Regions from separate parts of the Archangium sp. genome, predicted to be linked through region 2. Evidence: riboswitches for the same ligand, from Rfam matches in the RefSeq annotation. Region 2 holds a riboswitch; each other region holds the start of a gene.
What was found. Region 2 has a riboswitch for cobalamin ahead of AC16DP_RS28370 (ribonucleoside-diphosphate reductase subunit alpha). Riboswitches for the same ligand answer to the same signal wherever they lie in the genome.
Positions count from the first base shown of each region.

Region 1: another riboswitch for cobalamin. It lies ahead of AC16DP_RS32945 (TonB-dependent receptor plug domain-containing protein); the one in region 2 lies ahead of AC16DP_RS28370 (ribonucleoside-diphosphate reductase subunit alpha).
Region 3: another riboswitch for cobalamin. It lies ahead of AC16DP_RS32990 (hypothetical protein); the one in region 2 lies ahead of AC16DP_RS28370 (ribonucleoside-diphosphate reductase subunit alpha).

Region 1 is NZ_DBNGVP010000135.1:15,524-21,093, forward strand. Features, by position in the region: gene AC16DP_RS32935 (TlpA family protein disulfide reductase) at 1-135, shown strand, start outside; gene AC16DP_RS32940 (FHA domain-containing protein) at 249-815, shown strand; cobalamin riboswitch at 822-1,021, shown strand; gene AC16DP_RS32945 (TonB-dependent receptor plug domain-containing protein) at 1,073-3,067, shown strand; gene AC16DP_RS32950 (MXAN_6577-like cysteine-rich protein) at 3,064-4,665, shown strand; gene AC16DP_RS32955 (ABC transporter substrate-binding protein) at 4,674-5,552, shown strand; gene AC16DP_RS32960 (FecCD family ABC transporter permease) at 5,569-5,570, shown strand, end outside.
Region 2 is NZ_DBNGVP010000117.1:73,128-78,697, forward strand. Features, by position in the region: gene AC16DP_RS28340 (hypothetical protein) at 1-130, opposite strand, end outside; gene AC16DP_RS28345 (RNA polymerase sigma factor) at 373-975, shown strand; gene AC16DP_RS28350 (anti-sigma factor family protein) at 972-1,442, shown strand; gene AC16DP_RS28355 (DUF3106 domain-containing protein) at 1,442-1,975, shown strand; gene AC16DP_RS28360 (hypothetical protein) at 1,972-2,235, shown strand; gene AC16DP_RS28365 (serine/threonine-protein kinase) at 2,256-3,224, shown strand; cobalamin riboswitch at 3,308-3,512, shown strand; gene AC16DP_RS28370 (ribonucleoside-diphosphate reductase subunit alpha) at 3,741-5,570, shown strand, end outside.
Region 3 is NZ_DBNGVP010000135.1:23,507-29,076, reverse strand. Features, by position in the region: gene AC16DP_RS33005 (adenylate/guanylate cyclase domain-containing protein) at 1-816, opposite strand, end outside; gene AC16DP_RS33000 (QcrA and Rieske domain-containing protein) at 912-1,385, opposite strand; gene AC16DP_RS32995 (cell surface protein) at 1,418-2,107, opposite strand; gene AC16DP_RS32990 (hypothetical protein) at 2,113-3,405, opposite strand; cobalamin riboswitch at 3,546-3,766, opposite strand; gene AC16DP_RS32985 (hypothetical protein) at 3,859-5,570, shown strand, end outside.

The DNA.
Region 1 (5,570 bases), on a different contig from region 2:
CCGCTCTCCGTGCGCGAGGTGCCTTCCACCGTCTTTATCGACGCACGGGGCCACCTCGTCGCCGCTGCCAGTGGGCCCCGCTCTCGCGGCTTCCTCGCGAAGCGGGTGCGTGAACTGCTCGACTCCTCCCGCTGAGCACCTCCAACGCCACTGTCCTCCCCACCCTCACCACCCCCGGGGGGACTGGCCTGGCTCACCCTCCATGCACACCCTCTGCACTACCCCCTCGTGTGCTGGAGGGCAGTCCCGTGCATCTGAAGTTCTCCGCCCTCGCTTCTCAGTTCCTCGATGACCCGCACTCGGTGCGACACGCCGTGCGCTGGCCGGTGCTCGTGTGGGAGGCGCCTCCCGCGGGAGTGCGTCCCCTCTTCACCCGAAGCACCCTGACGGGCCTCTCGTTGCGCCGGCCCACGCTGGCCGAGCCGCTCGTGCTCGAGGTGCGCAAGCGCCCACAGGGCATCACCACGCCGGTGCCGGGCATCACGTTGGGGCGTACACCGGACAACGACATCATCGTCGAGGACCCCACGGTCTCGCGGGTGCACGCCACCTTCAGCGAGGAGAAGCACACGGGCGTCTGGTACGTCGCCGATGACGGCAGCCACAACGGCACGTGGCACAACGGCACGCTGTTGATTCCCGGGCGGCCCACGCCGCTGTTCGACCGGGCCTCGCTGCGCTTCGGGGACGTGCTGGCCACCTTCGTCGACTTCTCGGCCTTCAATCAGTTCATCCTCGACTGGCTGGCGCGCCACTCGCGCGGGGCCCGGGCGGCGGCGCACGTCACCGACGGTGGCTTGACGCGCGGGGGTTGAGCCCCTAGGAAGGGCCTGCCCTTGGGTGCCCATGCCGGGCCTTCAAGAGGGAAGCCGGTGCGAGTCCGGCGCGGTCCCGCCACTGTGATCGGGCAGCCCTGAGGTCAGGGCAGGGGTCCTCGGTGGAGGAGCCCTTCTGGGAGACGCGGCGTGCGTCTCGGCCAGAGTCCGACAGCCAGGAGACCTGCCCAGGGGTGTGGGCGCGAGCTGCCCGCGTTGGCCTTCTCTCTTCGACGGAGAGAGCGGAAGGCGGGGACATGCGGCGGTCGCACCTCGCCGGGCGGTGGCTCTGCCTGGCGCTCATCACGAGTGGTACCGCGCTCGCGCAGCAGGCGCCGCCTCCCCAGGAGACTCCGGCCGCACCGGCCCCGGATGCGCCCGAGGGCGAGCCCTTCCGCGTGCCCACCGTGCAGGTGGTGGAGACGGCCGAGGCCCCCGCGCCCCCGGACTCCGCGTCGCGGAGGGATCCGAGCGGTGCCCTCACCGTCATCCGCGTGGACGAGTTCGGCGGCGCGGCCCGGGACACCGCGGCGATGCTGTCCACGGCGCCGGGCGTCACGCTGCAGGACGTGGGCGGCTACGGGCAGAGCAAGAGCCTCGTGGTGCGGGGCGCGTCCTCCAACGCGACGCTGGTGCTGCTCGATGGGATTCCCCTCAATGGGCCCGGTGGCATCGCGGACCTGTCGCGCGTGCCCGCGGCGATGGCCGAGCGCTTCGAGGTGCTGCGCGGTGGCGCGGGCGCACGCTACGGCTCGGGAGGACTGGGCGGTGTCGTCAACATCATCACCCGCCGTCCCGGCAAGGACGCGCGCGTGGCGGGTGAGCTCTCGTACGGGAGCTGGGACACGGCGCTCGGGTGGCTGTCGGCCTCGGGGCCGCTCGCGGGCGGCGAGGCGCTGGTGCTCGTCCACGGAGGCACCTCCAGCGGGCGCTTCCCGTACCTCTTTGATCCAAGCCCCACGCTGCCCGGTGATGCGCTCGTGGAGCAGCGGCGCACCAACAATGACGCGCATGGGGCAGGGGGCCTGCTGCGGTTGCGGCGCGAGCTGGGCGGGGGTTTCTCCGCGGACCTGTTGGGGGAGCTGTCCTTCGACGAGCGGGGCCTCGCGGGCACCGCGCAGAACCCGAGCACGGACGCGCGGCAGTCGGGAGGACGCGGCTCGGCGAGCCTGCGGGTGATGGGCTCGCTGCCGGGCGGCGTGCGGACGAACGCGCGCGCGTACTACCGCCGGGACCGGATCTCGCTGGCGGGAGGACTCTGGAGCCAGCCGGAGCCGCAGGTGCAGCAGTTGGGTGGGGTGGAGCTGGAGGGACAGGTGCGGCTGGGCGGGTGGCACGCGCTGTCCGCGCTGGTGAGCGTGGGCGGTGAGTCCGTGACCGCCGCGGACACGAACGAGGCCGCTGGGGGAGACCCGGCGTGGCTGCGCGCGAGCGTGATGGCCATGGACGAGGTGCTGCTGTGGGATGGGCAGCTCACCGTCGCGCCCTCGCTGCGCGTGGATCGCGCGGGCCCGTACACGCTGCTGTCTCCGAAGGTGGGCGTCACCGTGGAGCTGCCCGCGGACTTCGAGCTGCGCGCCAACGCCGGCCGGGCCCATCGCGCGCCCTCCTTCCTGGAGCTGTACGTGCGCCAGGGCACGCTGCTGCCCAACCCGGACCTGCGCCCCGAGAGCGCCCTGTACGCGGACGCGGCGGTGGTGCACCGCTCGGACGAGTCCTTCGCCTCGGTGGGCGGCTTCGCGAGCCTCTACGAGGACCTCATCTCCTACGAGGCCTATCCGCCCGGCGCGGCCCGGCCGTACAACTTCGCCAACGCGCGGGTGCTGGGGCTCGAGGCCGAGGGCGAGTGGCGTCCGCATCCGCTGCTCTCCGGTACCTTCAGCTACACGCTCACCGTGTCGAGCGACCTGCGGCGGGACGAGCGCTTCTACCTGCGCGAGCTGCCCTACCGGCCCCGGCACAAGCTGGCGGCGCGGGTGATGGGGGGACCCCGGTGGCTCACCGGGCGCGTGGAGGTGGTGGCGCAGTCGGCCCATGCCCTCACCCGGGATGGCTCGATGTCGCTGCCGGGGCGCGCCTTCGTGCATGCGGGAGTGTCCAGCACCCTCGGCTCGCGTCCGGAGCTCACGGTTTCGTGCGAGGTGAAGAACCTCTTCGACGCGCGTGCCGAGGACTTCGTTGGCTATCCGCTCCCCGGACGCGCTGTCTACCTGTCGGTGTCCGGGGCTTTCTCCGGGACGGAGATCCCATGATCAGGAACGACCCTCACCCCAGCCCTCTCCCAGGGGGAGAGGGGGCATACACGGCGCTGCTCCTGGTGACACTGTCCCTGTGTCTGATGGGGTGCCCGGACGAAGGGGCTCTGTGCCCCGAGGGACAGACCCGCTGCGGTGAGACGTGCGTGGACCTTTCCGGCACCGCGGCCCATTGTGGGGCCTGTGGCGTGGTCTGCTCCTCCACCGAGGTGTGTGTCGAGGGGGGCTGTCAGTGCCGCTCGGGCGCCACGTTGTGCGGAGGCGAGTGCGTCGTCACCACGTCGGACCCGGCCCACTGTGGCGGTTGCGCGGGCGAGGGCGGCACGGCCTGCGCTCCGGACCATGTGTGCGAGCAGGGGCAGTGCAAGGCCGCCTGCACCCTGGCGTCCTCGGAGCGCTGTGACCGCTCGTGCGTGGACCTGGACACGGATGCCTTCCACTGCGGCGCTTGCGGCACCGTGTGCGCGGACTCGCGGAGCTGCCGGGGCGGCACCTGCACCTATGACGTCATCGCCGCGTGCTTCAACACCGGGCAGGTGGTGGGCATCCAGGCCGGGCCGGACGTGAAGGGGCCCTCGGTGGCGGTGGGGACCAGTCCCCAGACCGTCGCGCGCATGCAGGACGTGCTGCTGGTGCTGGATGCGTCCATGCGGCTGCGTCAGGCCCGGCTCTCCGACTACGGCGAGCTGCCCGCCTGGAACGCCACCGGTCTGGTTCCCAACCACCTCCTCGTGCGCGAGCCCTACGTCTTCGTCCTCAACTCCACGAGCAACACGCTGCAGGTGCTCCGGCGCGGCCCTCGCTCCCCCGATGGCATCCCGCTCACCGACGTGGGCAGTGTGAACTTCGGCGCGAACACCAACCCGTATGGCTTCGTGCTGGAGGGCTCGGACGCGTACGTCACGCTGCTGGGCAACCTGCAGACGGACGCATCCGCGGGCGGCAAGGTGGTCCGGGTCTCGGTGGCGGATCCCACCGCGCCCACCATTACGGGCACCTTCCAATTGCCCACGGGCGAGGCCCTGAAGCCCTTCCCGGGCCGCACCACCGTGCCCACGCCCGCGGGCATCGCCGTGCACCAGGGCCGGGTGTATGCCGCGCTCGGCAACCTGGATCCCCGGGACTACTCCGTCGGAGGCCCCGGGTTTCTGGCCCGCATCGACCCCGGCAGCGGCGCGGTGGAGCTCGTCGAGCTCGGCACGGGCTGCCTCAACCCGTTCTGGCTCGCTCCCGTGGGCGAGCGGCTGCTCGTGAGCTGCGGCGGCGCGGCGACCTATGACCGCAACTTCAACCTCATCGACGTGCAGGGCACGGGCCTGGTGTTGCTCGGCACGGACGGCCGCGTGGTGGCCTCACTCGCGCTGCGGTGCCCGGAGGCGACGTCGTGCCCGCTGCCCTCCGCCGGCCGTTTCTCCGTGGTGGGCAGCCGCGCCTACGTGGGCGACAACAACGCGGGCCGCGTCTTCGTCGTCGAGGTGGTGGACGACTCGCTCGTGGAGCGGCGCGGGCTGGGCCCCGGTGCCGAGCCCCCCATCCTCGCCTGCCCGCGCAGCCGTGGGCCCTCCCTCGTCGGTGATGTCGTCGCGATTCCTTGAGCCTCCCCATGAAGACCCGACTCGCTCCCTTCGTCCTGCTCGCCGCGCTGTGCCTCGTCACCGCCGTGCACGCGGCTCCTCCCCAGGGAGGGCCCCGCTTCCTGGGCCCCAAGCCTCCCGAGAAGGTGAAGCGCGTGGTGACGCTCGTTCCCTCGCTCACGGAGACGGTGATTGCCCTGGGCGCCGGGAGCACGCTGGTGGGCGTCTCGAGCTTCGATGAGGCGAAGGAGGTGGCCGGCCTTCCCCGCGTGGGAGGGTTCGTGAACCCCTCCATCGAGCGGGTGGTGGGCCTCGAGCCGGACCTCGTGCTCGTCCAGCCGGGACCTGGCAATCAGCGCGCGGTGGAGACGATGGCCCGGGTGGGGGTGCCCATCCTGCTGCTGCCGCTCCATACCGTCGCGGACACCCTGGCGGCGATGCGTGCGGTGGGCAAGGCGCTGGGGAAGCAGAAGGAGGCCGAGGCTCTCGTCCAGGGCATCGAGTCCACCCGGGCCCGCATCCGTGAGCGGGCCAAGGGCTTCAAGGCGCCTCGCGTCCTGTTCGTCTACGGCTTCGAGCCGCTCGTCGTCGCCGGGCCGGGCTCCTTCGCGGACGAGCTGTTGCGCGATGCGGGAGCCATCAACGTCGCCGCCCATGCGGGCTCGGCGTACGCCACCTATTCGCTCGAGCATGCGGTGGGCTCGCGGCCGGACGTGGTGGTGGATGCCGCGGATGTGGACGTGGGCAAGGACAAGGTGGCCTCGCTCCCGTTGATCTCCCAGGCCCGGTGGGTCGAGGTACCGTCCATGGCGCTGCTACAGCCGGGGCCCTCGCTGGGGCGCGGGCTGGATGAGCTGTTCGAGCTGCTGCATCCAGCGGCGAAGCCGGATGCGGGCACCCCGCGCTGAGCGTGGAGGACGAGGCAT
Region 2 (5,570 bases):
GGTCCGCCTCGGGCCCGAGGGGACTGGCCGGCGGCTCCCAGGGGGCCAGGGAGGGCAGCTCCGCGTCTTCTCCCGATTCACTCGGGCGGGAACCGGAGCCGGGCGGGCGTGTGCGGGGGGTGTCGGACACGGCCGGGACTGTAACGACCGGCTCCCACGACCTTCAAAGCAACCCGCACCTCCCCTACCCCGGAGCTTCCGCCAGCCGACGCCCGGGCCACCGGACGCCTCCCGGAAGACAGCACCCCGCCCTCTGGGGAGGCATGTGGGCACATTACCCACCTCCATCCGGAGACATCCGCGGGGACTCCGGTACGCTCGGGCGGAAAATCGCCCCGCAACTATTGGAAGGGTCCCGGGTTGGACGGAAGCGTGGAAGCGGACTCGGACGCAGACGCACAGATGATGCTGAAGGTGGCGGCGGGCGACCGGCGGGCGTTCGCGCTGCTGTTCGACCGGTACCACGTGAGCGTGGCGCGCTTCGCCCTGCGCTTCGTGGGGGACCGGGAGCGGGCCGAGGAGCTGACGCAGGACATCTTCGTGAAGCTGTACCGCAACGCGAAGAGCTACAGGCCGTCGGCGAAGTTCAAGACGTTCCTCTTCCGGGTGGCCACCAACCACTGCCTCAACGAGGTGCGGCGCGGAGAGTACCGGGTGGAGCACACCTCGACGGATGCACAGGAGGACGAGGGCGGGCTGGAGGTGGCGGGAGGGGAAGGAGACAGGCCGGACCAGGCGTTGGCGGGGCGGGAGCTGGAGCGGGCGGTGGGCGAGGCGCTGAAGGCGATGAGCGAGCGGGAGCGTGCGGCCTTCACCATGTGCCGCTTCGAGGGAATGGCGTACCGGGACATCGCGGAGGCGCTGGAGGCGAGCGAGGCGGCGGTGAAGAGCCTCATCCACCGGGCGACGCTGGCGGTGGCGCGCAAGGTGGAGGAACTGCAGACGGGCTCCGTGCCCGCGAGGAGCAGGGCATGAGTTGTCCATTCGAGGAAGACCTGACGGCGTACGTGGACGGGGAGCTGGTGCCCGCGCGGCGCGCCGAGGTGGAGGCGCACCTGGGGAGCTGCGCGGGCTGCCAGGGGACGGAGGCGCTGCTGCGGCGCACGGTGGCGCGCATGGCCGGGCTGCCCGGGTTCACGCCCTCGCCGGCCATGCGGCGCGAGGTGATGGCGAAGCTGGACGCGCTGCCGCCGACGCTGGGCGAGCGGCTGCGGGCGTGGCTGAGGCCCTCGGTGCTGGTGCCGGCGGCGGGACTGGCGGCGGTGGCGGGGCTGGCGCTCTACACGGCCGCGCCGGGCGAGCCCGCGCTGGACGTGGCGGACGCGGGCACGCTGGAGCTGGCGATGAACCTGGAAGTGGTCGAGGACTACGACGTCGTCGGCCTGGAGAATGACGAGGACCTGGAGGTGATTGCGAGCCTCCACGAGCTGGAGGTGCGGTGATGATGGGCCGGAGCAACCTGGCGCGAGCGGGGCTGATGGTGGCGCTGCTGCTGGGCGGAGCGGGCCGGGCGGAGGAGCCCCAGCCGCCGGAGCCTCAACAGCAGGAGCAGCCGCGGCGGCCCCAGACGGCGGCCGAGCGTTTCCAGCAGCTGTCCCCCGAGCAGAAGGAAGCGCTGCGGGCGAAGCTGCGCGAGCTCAAGGCGATGCCGCCGGAGGAGCGCGAGCGCATCCAGGGCAACCTGGAGCGCTGGAAGCAGATGCCCGAGGAGGAGCGGGAGCGGGTGCGGGCCAACCTGCGCGAGTTCCAGCGGCTGACGCCCGAGGAGCGCCGGCAGCTGCGCGAGCGCTTCCGCGAGTTCCGCGGGATGAGCCCCGAGCGCAAGGCGGAGGTGCGCCAGCGGATGAGGGCGTACCTGCGGGCGCACCCGGAGCGGCGCGAGCAGATGATGGAGAACATGCGGCGCTGGAGGCAGATGACGCCCGAGCAGCGCGAGCAGATGCGCGAGCGGATGCGTGAGAGGCGGCGGCAATGAGCTGGCGCCACGCGGTGATGCTGGCCGCCGTGCTGGCCTCGGGCACGGCCGCGGCCGCCGAGTCCCCTCCTCCCTCCAAGCAGTCTCCGCCCCCGCCCCAGCAGCGCGCCCCGGCCCCCAGGCCCCCGGCGCCGGAGCTGTCCGCGGAGGACAAGGAGGTGGTGGAGAACCTCGAGCTGCTGGAGAGCCTGGACACGGTGGAGGACCTGGACCTGCTGCTGGAGCTGTCCAAGGAAGAGGAAGGCGCGGACAAGCGGTGACGGGGTAGACTGGCGGCACCGTGCAGCCGCCCCCCGCACCGTCCAAGACCGTGGAAATCCCCTCGCGCCGTTTCGGGCGCTATGTGCTGCGCTCGCGCCTGGGCTCGGGGGGAATGGCGGAGGTCTTCCTCGCGGAGGCGAAGGACGAGAAGGGCACGCCCTTCAAGGTGGCGCTGAAGCTGATGCGCAAGGACGTCACCGCCGAGTCCTTCGCCGGCGAGGCGGACCTGATGGGCCTGCTGGAGCACCCGAACCTGGTGCGCCGGCTGGAGATTGGCGAGGCCTTCGGGCGCTACTTCATCGCCATGGAGTTCCTGCTGGGTGGAGACCTGGACGGGATGCTCCGGGCGCACGAGCGGCAGGGGCAGCGCATCCCGTTGGCCGCGGGCGTGCACGTGTGCATCGAGGTGCTGCGGGCGCTGGCCTGCTTCCACCAGGCGCGCACGCGCACCGGCCGGCCGCTGGAGCTTGTGCACGGGGACGTGAATCCCGCCAACATCTTCTTCTCCGGACAGTGCGAGGTGAAGCTCGGCGACTTCGGCGTGGCCAAGGCGCGCGGGATGGACCTGGGCCCGGAGGAAGGCGTGACGGCGGGCAAGCTGCACTACCTGTCGCCGGAGCAGACGCGCGGGGACCCGGTGACGCTGGCCTCGGATCTCTTCTCGATGGGCATCGTCCTGCACGAGCTGGTGCTGGGCTTCCACCCCTTCGAGCGCGGCAGCGACGACCCCGAGGTGGTGATGGCGGCCATCCGAGCGGCGAAGCTGAACCTGCCGGACACGCTGGACAAGCGGCTGGCGGCGGTGATCCGCAAGGCGCTGGCGCCGGACGTGAACCAGCGCTACCGCACGGCGGGCGAGTTCGCGGGAGCGCTCCTGGCGTGGGCGCTGGACACGGGCCAGCCCTTCAGCCCGCGCGAGGTGCAGGCGGGGCTGCAACAGGCGCTCGCTCTTGCCCTCTGGGAGCGCGAGAAGGGCCACCCAAGGTAGCGCAGAAGTACGATCGCCCGAAGCAGGACACAAGGCCCGGAACGTCCGCCACTGATCCTTTGACAGCCTGGGGTCCCCCCCTTACGGTGGCGCGCGTCGCTGGTGCCCGGGTCTCGGCCCGGGCTTGAAAGGGAATCCGGTGTGAATCCGGAGCTGCCCCCGCAGCGGTAAGCGAGAACGAACCCGTCCACACCACTGGCCGAGAGGCTGGGAAGGGGACGGTAGTAGGAGCCGGCGATGAGCCGGGGGCTCGCGAGCCCGAAGACCTGCCAGCCACCTGCCCTCGGGGAGAAATCCGGGGGGAGAATCGACCTGGACGCCTCGTGGGGAGGCGGGAGGTTCCGTGCGCCACGGACTCCCGTGACCGTGCGGCCCCGTCCCTTCTCCTCCTGTGGTGCTCCAGTCGCCCGAGGGGGGCGAGGGTCGGCTCGGCGAGTCATCGCACGTCGCAATGCGCGACACGGGCAGCCCTTTTCCTCCGCGGATCCACACGGTCGCGAACGGAGGAGGAGGAGCATGCTGAACGGAACCCACATCACGTCCACGACAACGCCGCCGCACACCACCATGCGGGTGCGCAAGCGCAACGGGGTGCTCGAGGGCGCGGACCTGAACAAGATCGTCCGGGCGATCGGCCGCTGTTGCGACGGGCTGCGCCAGGTGGATGCCATCCGCGTGGCGACGAAGACGATCGTCGGCCTCTATGACGGGGCCTCGACGCAGGAGTTGGATCAGCTCTCCATCCAGACCGCGGCCTCGCTGACGCTGGAGGAGCCCGAGTACGCGAAGCTCGCGGCGCGGCTGCTCGCCACGTACATCGACAAGGAGGTCTCCGGGCAGGAGATCCACTCCTTCTCGCAGTCGATCGCCGCCGCGCACAAGCTGGGCCTCGTGAACGAGCGCGTGGCCCGGCTCGTCTCCACGAACGCGCGCAAGCTGAACGACACGATCGACCCCTCGCGCAACCGGCTCTTCGAGTACTTCGGGCTGCGGACGGTCTATGACCGCTACCTGCTCAAGCACCCGACGACGCGCGAGGTGCTGGAGACGCCGCAGCACTTCTTCATGCGCATCGCGGTGGCGCTCGGGGAGACGGTGCCCGAGGCGCTGGAGCTCTACCGGCTCTTCTCGATGCTCGAGTACGTGCCGAGCTCCCCCACCCTGTTCAACTCGGGCACGTGCCACGAGCAGCTGTCGTCGTGCTTCCTGCTGGACTCGCCCGGGGACGAGCTGGAGAGCATCTACCAGCGGTACACGGACGTGGCGATGCTCTCGAAGTTCTCGGGAGGCATCGGGCTGGCGTACCACCGGGTGCGCTCGCGCGGCTCGCTGATCGGGAGCACGAACGGGCACAGCAACGGCATCGTCCCGTGGCTGAAGACGCTGGATGCGTCGGTGGCGGCGGTGAACCAGGGTGGGAAGCGCAAGGGCGCGGCCTGCGTGTACCTGGAGACGTGGCACGCGGACCTGGAGGAGTTCCTCGAGCTGCGGGACAACACCGGTGACGAGGCGCGGCGCACGCACAACCTGAACCTCGCGAACTGGATCCCCGACCTCTTCATGAAGCGCGTCGAGGCGGATGGGAACTGGTCCCTCTTCGACCCGAAGGGGGTGCCGCACCTCACGGACCTCTACGGCGAGGAGTTCGAGCGCGCCTACGAGCAGGCCGAGCAGAAGGGCCTGGCGGCGAAGACGCTGAAGGCGCGCGAGCTGTACGGGCGCATGATGCGGACGCTGGCGCAGACCGGGAACGGGTGGATGACGTTCAAGGACAAGTCCAACCGGGCGTGCAACCAGACGGCGCTGCCGGGCCGGGTCGTGCACCTGTCCAATCTCTGCACGGAGATCCTCGAGGTGACGTCAGGGGACGAGACGGCCGTGTGCAACCTCGGCTCCATCAACCTCGCGCGGCACACGTCGGTGGACGAGCGCGGCCGGGTGAGCTTCGACTGGGAGAAGCTGGGGAAGACGGTGCGGACGGCGGTGCGGCAGTTGGCTCGGGTGATCGACCTGAACTACTACCCCATCCCCTCGGCGAAGAGCTCGAACCTCCGCTGGCGCCCGGTGGGCCTGGGCATCATGGGCCTGCAGGACGTGTTCTTCCAGATGCGCCTGCCCTTCGACAGCGCCGAGGCGCGGGCCGTCTCGCGGAAGATCTCCGAGGACATCTACTTCCACGCGCTCTCCGCCTCGACGGAGCTGGCGGCCGAGCACGGTGCCCACCCGGCCTTCTCCGAGACGCGGGCGGCGCGCGGTGAGCTCCAGTTCGACGCGTGGAACGTGGTCCCCGAGGACTCGGCGCGCTGGGACGCGCTGCGTGCCCGGGTGAAGCAGGTGGGCCTGCGC
Region 3 (5,570 bases), on a different contig from region 2:
GATGACGCTCTCGCGGCCGGCGAAGCGGCGGTCGTCGCGCACGTCACCCACCACGAGCGCGCGGCCCTCGCCGAGGGCCTGCTCGATGATGCCATCGGAGACGGGCACCTCGCCCTTGGCGAGCTTGCCGCGGTGGCGCACGGCGGCGGGCACGAAGACGCCGGTGGGGTGGCGCAACAGCACCACGGCGGTGGTGGCGTCGATGCGCTCGAGCACCCGGTCCATGGTGGCCTCGAGGAAGGCCGTCAGGGTGGCGGAGGTGGCGAGCGCCTCGGCGGTGTGGAAGAGGAGGAGGAGCGTCTCGTAGGCGCCGCGGGGAGCCTGGGGAGCCACGGGCGCGATGGGGGCGGCGGTGGCGGGAGCGCCGTCGAAGGGGCTGGAGAAGTTGTCGAGCGCCCGCAGCAGGTCCACGTTCTTGATGTTCTTGGCGAGGATGACGGAGGGCCCCACGTCCTCGCCGTGGCCGAAGCGGCGCACCCCACCGGCGCCCAGGTCCACCATCTCGGTGGCGGCGTTCTCCACCTGGTTGGGCTGCCGCACCGAGAGTGTGTTCTCCCCCAGGGAGATGGTGTCGCCGGGGTGCAGGTCGATGCTGCCCTGCAGGGGCGTACCATTGACGCGGCTGCCGTTGCGGCTGCCGAGATCCTCGATGCGCAGGCTGTCCCCATCGGCCACGAGCCGGGCATGCCGGCGCGAGACGAGATCACCGCCGAGGACGATGTCGTTCTCATCCGCGCGGCCGAGGTGCGTGACGCCCTCGGGAAGCTCGTAGGCAGTGTCGAAGTAACCCGGGCCGTTGATGATGATCTGCCACATCGCGGCGGGGAGATTACACGACCCGGCCGATCCATTCGCCTGGAGGCGGCGATTGATACCCGGAGTCAAATCCGCCCCAGGGTGGGGTCACGCCGTCAGCGGGGCCGGTGGATCCACACCGAGTCATCCACCCGCGCCACCCGGAAGCTCTGCAAGGGACGGGTGGCGGGACCGAGCAGGACCCGGCCATCCTCGCCGAAGCGCGAGCCGTGGCAGGGGCACTCCAGGAGAGCCTGCCCGGGCACGTGGGTGACGTGGCAGTCACCATGGGTGCAGATGTGCCAGACGGCGGAGAAGCAGCCCGACGCGGTGTGGATGACCACCACGTCGAGCAGGGCCTCGGGGACGCGCACCACCGCCGAGCCCCCCAGCTTCCTCAGCGCCGGGTACTCGGTGAGCTTCACCTCCACCCAGCCCTCCTCGGGACGGCCGGGGGTGACGCCGCAGTCCTCGGCGTCGGAGAACGAGAGCACGGTGGCCTCCCGCCACTCGGGACCACAGCCGGTACAGAGCGCGGCGAGGGCACAGGTGCCGTGCAGCAGCGAGCCGAGCACGGTGCGCCGGTCCATTCCGGGGGTCTCGGGAGGCGGGGGCGTGGGCATCACTTCCACTCGCAGAGGGGAGAGCCGTTCACCACCGCGACGGCGTCCAGGTCGAAACCGCCGGAGGTGAAGCCGTAGCCATTCAGCCCGCTGTCCCGGATGCGGATGAAGCGGGCCCGGGCCACACCGAGCGTGGACAGGTCGAAGCCGTCGCCCCCCGCCACGGACGGGTCCGTGGGGCTGATGCCGTTGTCCGGCGTGGAGAACACGTGCTTCACGCCCGCGCAGCCGGGGTAGCCGTGGGCCGCATCCGCGGGGTCACAGGAGAACTCCCGCCACGTCTGGCCGTCCTCGCTCACCGCCACGAAGGCCGTCTCCGCGTAGCCGCCGAAGGGGTTCTCGAAGACGAGCAGGTCCACGCCGGGACCGTCCACCACGCCGAGGTCGGTGAGCTCGAGGACGATCTCCCCCCGCTCGCCGAGCGAGAGCACGTCCAGCGAGCCCATGCCGGAACCGCCGCCGCGGGGCGGTCCGAGCACGATGGTGGGGTAGCCGTCCTGGCCGAAGCCGGCGGAGTCGCCGGGCGTGAAGGAGACCACCTTGTCGGCGAACGGGTTGTTCTCACTCGCGCAGGCCACCGGGGCCACGGGGTCCTCCTTCTCCTCCTCGGAGGGAGCCCCGCAGCCCGCGGCGAGCAGGCACATGACGAGACAGGCGCGCCAGCGCGCCAGGGTGCCGTGCATCCTCATGGCGCTCAGCGCTGCTGCAGACGGACGAGCCGGCGGCCGCTCTTGTCCTTCACGCCGACGAGCAGATCCTCACCCATGGGAGCCATCACCACCACGTTGGTGCAGGTGTTGCTGGTGGTGAGCACCGGCGTGAGGTCACCCGCGGTCACGGTGCTGGGGGTGATGCCACCCAGCGTGAGCTCGATGCGCGAGACCTCCTTCGTGGCCGTGAAGGTACCGCGGTGCAGGGCCACGCCCTTGCCGAAGCCCGCGACGCCCTGGAGATCGTTCTTCCCGTAGATCTCGATCGCGTTGGGGTTGGTGAGCGAGAAGGCCGTCCCGCCCGTGATGGCCGGCGAGTAGACCGCGGGAGCCACGGCGGTCAGGTAGTTGAGGGTGTCCCACGGATCCGGGGTCGAGGTATCGGAGGTCGCGTATCCGAGCACGGCCACGTTGTCGCTCGTGACGGCCGAGTAGCCGCTGAAGGCACCCGAGACCGGGAAGGTCGCCAGCTTCGAGCCCTGGAAGGGCCTGGTGTCCGTCCGCAACGCGTAGATGGCGGTGTCACTCCCGGTCACGCCCTCGATGCCCACGCCGTTGATGAGGAAGGCGCCGGGGACGGCCGCGGCGGAGAAGTTGCCGGCGGCGGAGACGTAGCGGGTGTCGGCCGGAGTGACCGTGTCGTAGAGGAGAACCTTGCCGGGGAAGCCGGCCTCGCCCTTGGTGTAGCCGGTCAGCAGCCGGGTGCCGTCGTTGGCGAGGAACCCGCTCGGGAACGCGCCCATGTCCGCCTCGGGGATGATGGCCTGGAGGGGCGTCGTGCTGGAGGCGATGGCCGGCCAGGTACCGAGCGCGTAGAGGCTGTCGTCGGCGCCATTGAAGCCGTACAGCTTGAAGTCGCTGCCACTGCGCACGGCCGTCACCGCGCCGATGCCATCGGGGAGCGTCACGGACTCGGCGGCGACGAAGCCCGTCTGGAGTTGCAGCGTGCCGAGCTTCGCGTCATGCGGCAGGTCCGCGCACGTGACGCCCGCGTCGGTGCCGGCATCCGTGCCAGCATCCGTACCCGCGTCGGTGCCCGCGTCCGTCCCGGCATCATTGCCGGCATCGGTGCCCGCGTCGGCGATGTCCCGCTGCACGCAGCGGTTGTCCACGCACTCGTAGCGCTTGCCCTCGGCGGGAGCGCCCTGCTTGTTCGCGCAGTCGGTCTGGTCGACGCACTCCTCTTCGCAGCCCGTGACCAGCAACCCCAGCGACAACGCACCCATCACCACCACGAAGCGGCCGAACCGCCCCGAGCCCATCGTTCCCGTCTTCATTCGCGTCCTGCTCCTCGCCCCCTCGGGCGGAATGCCTGCGCGAGGAGCGGAAGCGGGATGCGGACCGGACACGGCCTGACGAGGACGCACACGGCGGCGCACCCGCTGCCTCCCCTCGGAGGCCTCGGTGTTGTCCGTGCCACCGGCACGGGTCCTCGGCAGGTTTTCGGACTTACGGGCAGTGTGGCCTCGCGCGGAGGACACCTCGCCTACTGGCCGTCGCTTCCCAGCCCTCGGGAGAGGACCAGTGCATCCTGACGGTTTTCGTTCCCGTTCACCGCTGCGGGGCAGTCCCGGACTCGCACCGGATTCCCTCGAGTCCCCACCGGCAGGTGGAGGAACCGAAGACGGTGGGCGGGATATGGCGGCGGGGCATCCCTTGTCAACTGCGAGTACCGCGGGCGCGATTGACAAAACCGCCTGCCCCCAATACCGCTCGCGCAGGGAGGTCCCTTGCCGCAGCGTCCGCCGCTCTTCGTCCTTCGTGCTTCTCCAACGTGGATTACCCTGCTCGTCACGTGGTCGCTCCTCGGTGACGAGGTCCGGGCGCAGGCCCCCGTCGCGCAGACCACCGTCGTGCAGGCGCCCATCGGAGGCCAGCTCCTGCTCCTTCCCAACCGGGTCGTCTGCGGCCCGGCGTCGGAGGGCTGGACGGTGGGCGAGGATTCACGCTCCGTCCGCCCGCCCCGGGCTGGCAGTGGACGCGTGGGCCAGCCGGTGACGCTCCAGGTGGCACCCGCCGCGAGCGGCTGCACGGGCCCGCAGGAGACACTCACGCTCGTGGCGACAGGCGCCTTCCCCGAGGTCGAGCCGGCGAGCGTGCTGCTGGCCGCGGACGAGGGGCGGCTCGAGCTGCGCGGGCGGGGACTGGCGGGAGCGCAGGTGTTCTGGCCGGGCCCCAATCGCGACGAGCGGATGGAGCACGAGGCCTGTCTCGACACCGGGCCCTCGGAGACTCCGCAACCGTGCGTGTTGCCGGTGCGCCGTGGTGTGCCGGCGAACGTGCCGCTCTTCCTGCTGCCAGCGGGGGCGCGCTTCGGAGAGGGCGTCCTCACGTTCAACGCCTCGGGCCGGCGGCTCGAGTCCTCGGAGCTGCAGTTGAGCCCGAGCCGCGTCCTCCTGTCCTCGGTGCTGCCGGGAGTGCCCGCCCTGGATCTCTCCACGGGAGAAGGGCGTCTGGCGCTGCCGCACCCCGAGGCCATCGCGTCCGTCGACTGTGGCCCCGCCCGCTGCGAGCTGAACGAGGGCGGAATCTCCGTGCGCGCCGTACCGGGCCTCGTCTCGAGTCTGGGCCTCCGGGTGCGCCTGGTGCCCCGGGTGTTCGTCTCGAAAGGAGAAGCACTCGAGACCACCGCCTCCGCGGTGCTGCAGCTGCTGCACTGTCCGGTGGAGCTCGTGTCGGGGCCGCCGCTGAGGAGCGCGGAGGACATGCGGGTGGTGGTGCGGGTGGACCCGCGCTGCGCGGCCGAGGCGCGCTCCTTCTACTGGCGCGCCAACGGCGAGCCCGTCGACGTGGCCCAGGTGGTCCGGGAGGAAGAGGCGGCCTTCGTGCTGCTGCGGGTGGGACGCCTGGGCGCGGACCGGCTGACCCTCACGGCCACCCGCTCCGAGGTGGACCCGACCGTGATCGCCACCACCGCGGCGGACACCGTCACGGCCCCCTACCCTCGCGCGAGCCTCCAGCTTCCCGGTTTCGGCAAGATCGACTTCATCCCCACCAACCGGGAGGCGGAGCTCTCGGTGGCGTCTCCGGGGGAGCGCACGAGGCTCGTGCCGCTGCCCGTCGAGGGGGCCTACTCGGTGCGGACCGAGCAGGGACGCTTCCGGGTGCGCGGCGATGAGAACAACAGCGGCTTCGTCCCGCTGCGCTTCGGCTACCGCTTCGAGGGGTTGCCACAGGCCCTGCGCGCGGTGGACCTCGCCGTCGTGTACGAGCGGACCCAGCGGGCGCTCCGGGAGGCCTCGGTGCCCGCGCCGCTCGGCGCGTCGGCCGAGTCCGAGGAGCCGATCATCGAGTTCCTGTGCGCCGACAAGGAGGGGAACCCCCAGCGCATCCAGCCCGGCAAGCCGGCACGCATCCCCTTCGAGGCGCGCGACAGCTGCCGGATCATCATCCACCGGGAGCGGCTGCGGCCCGAGGATGGCCTGCAGGAGATCATCCTCGA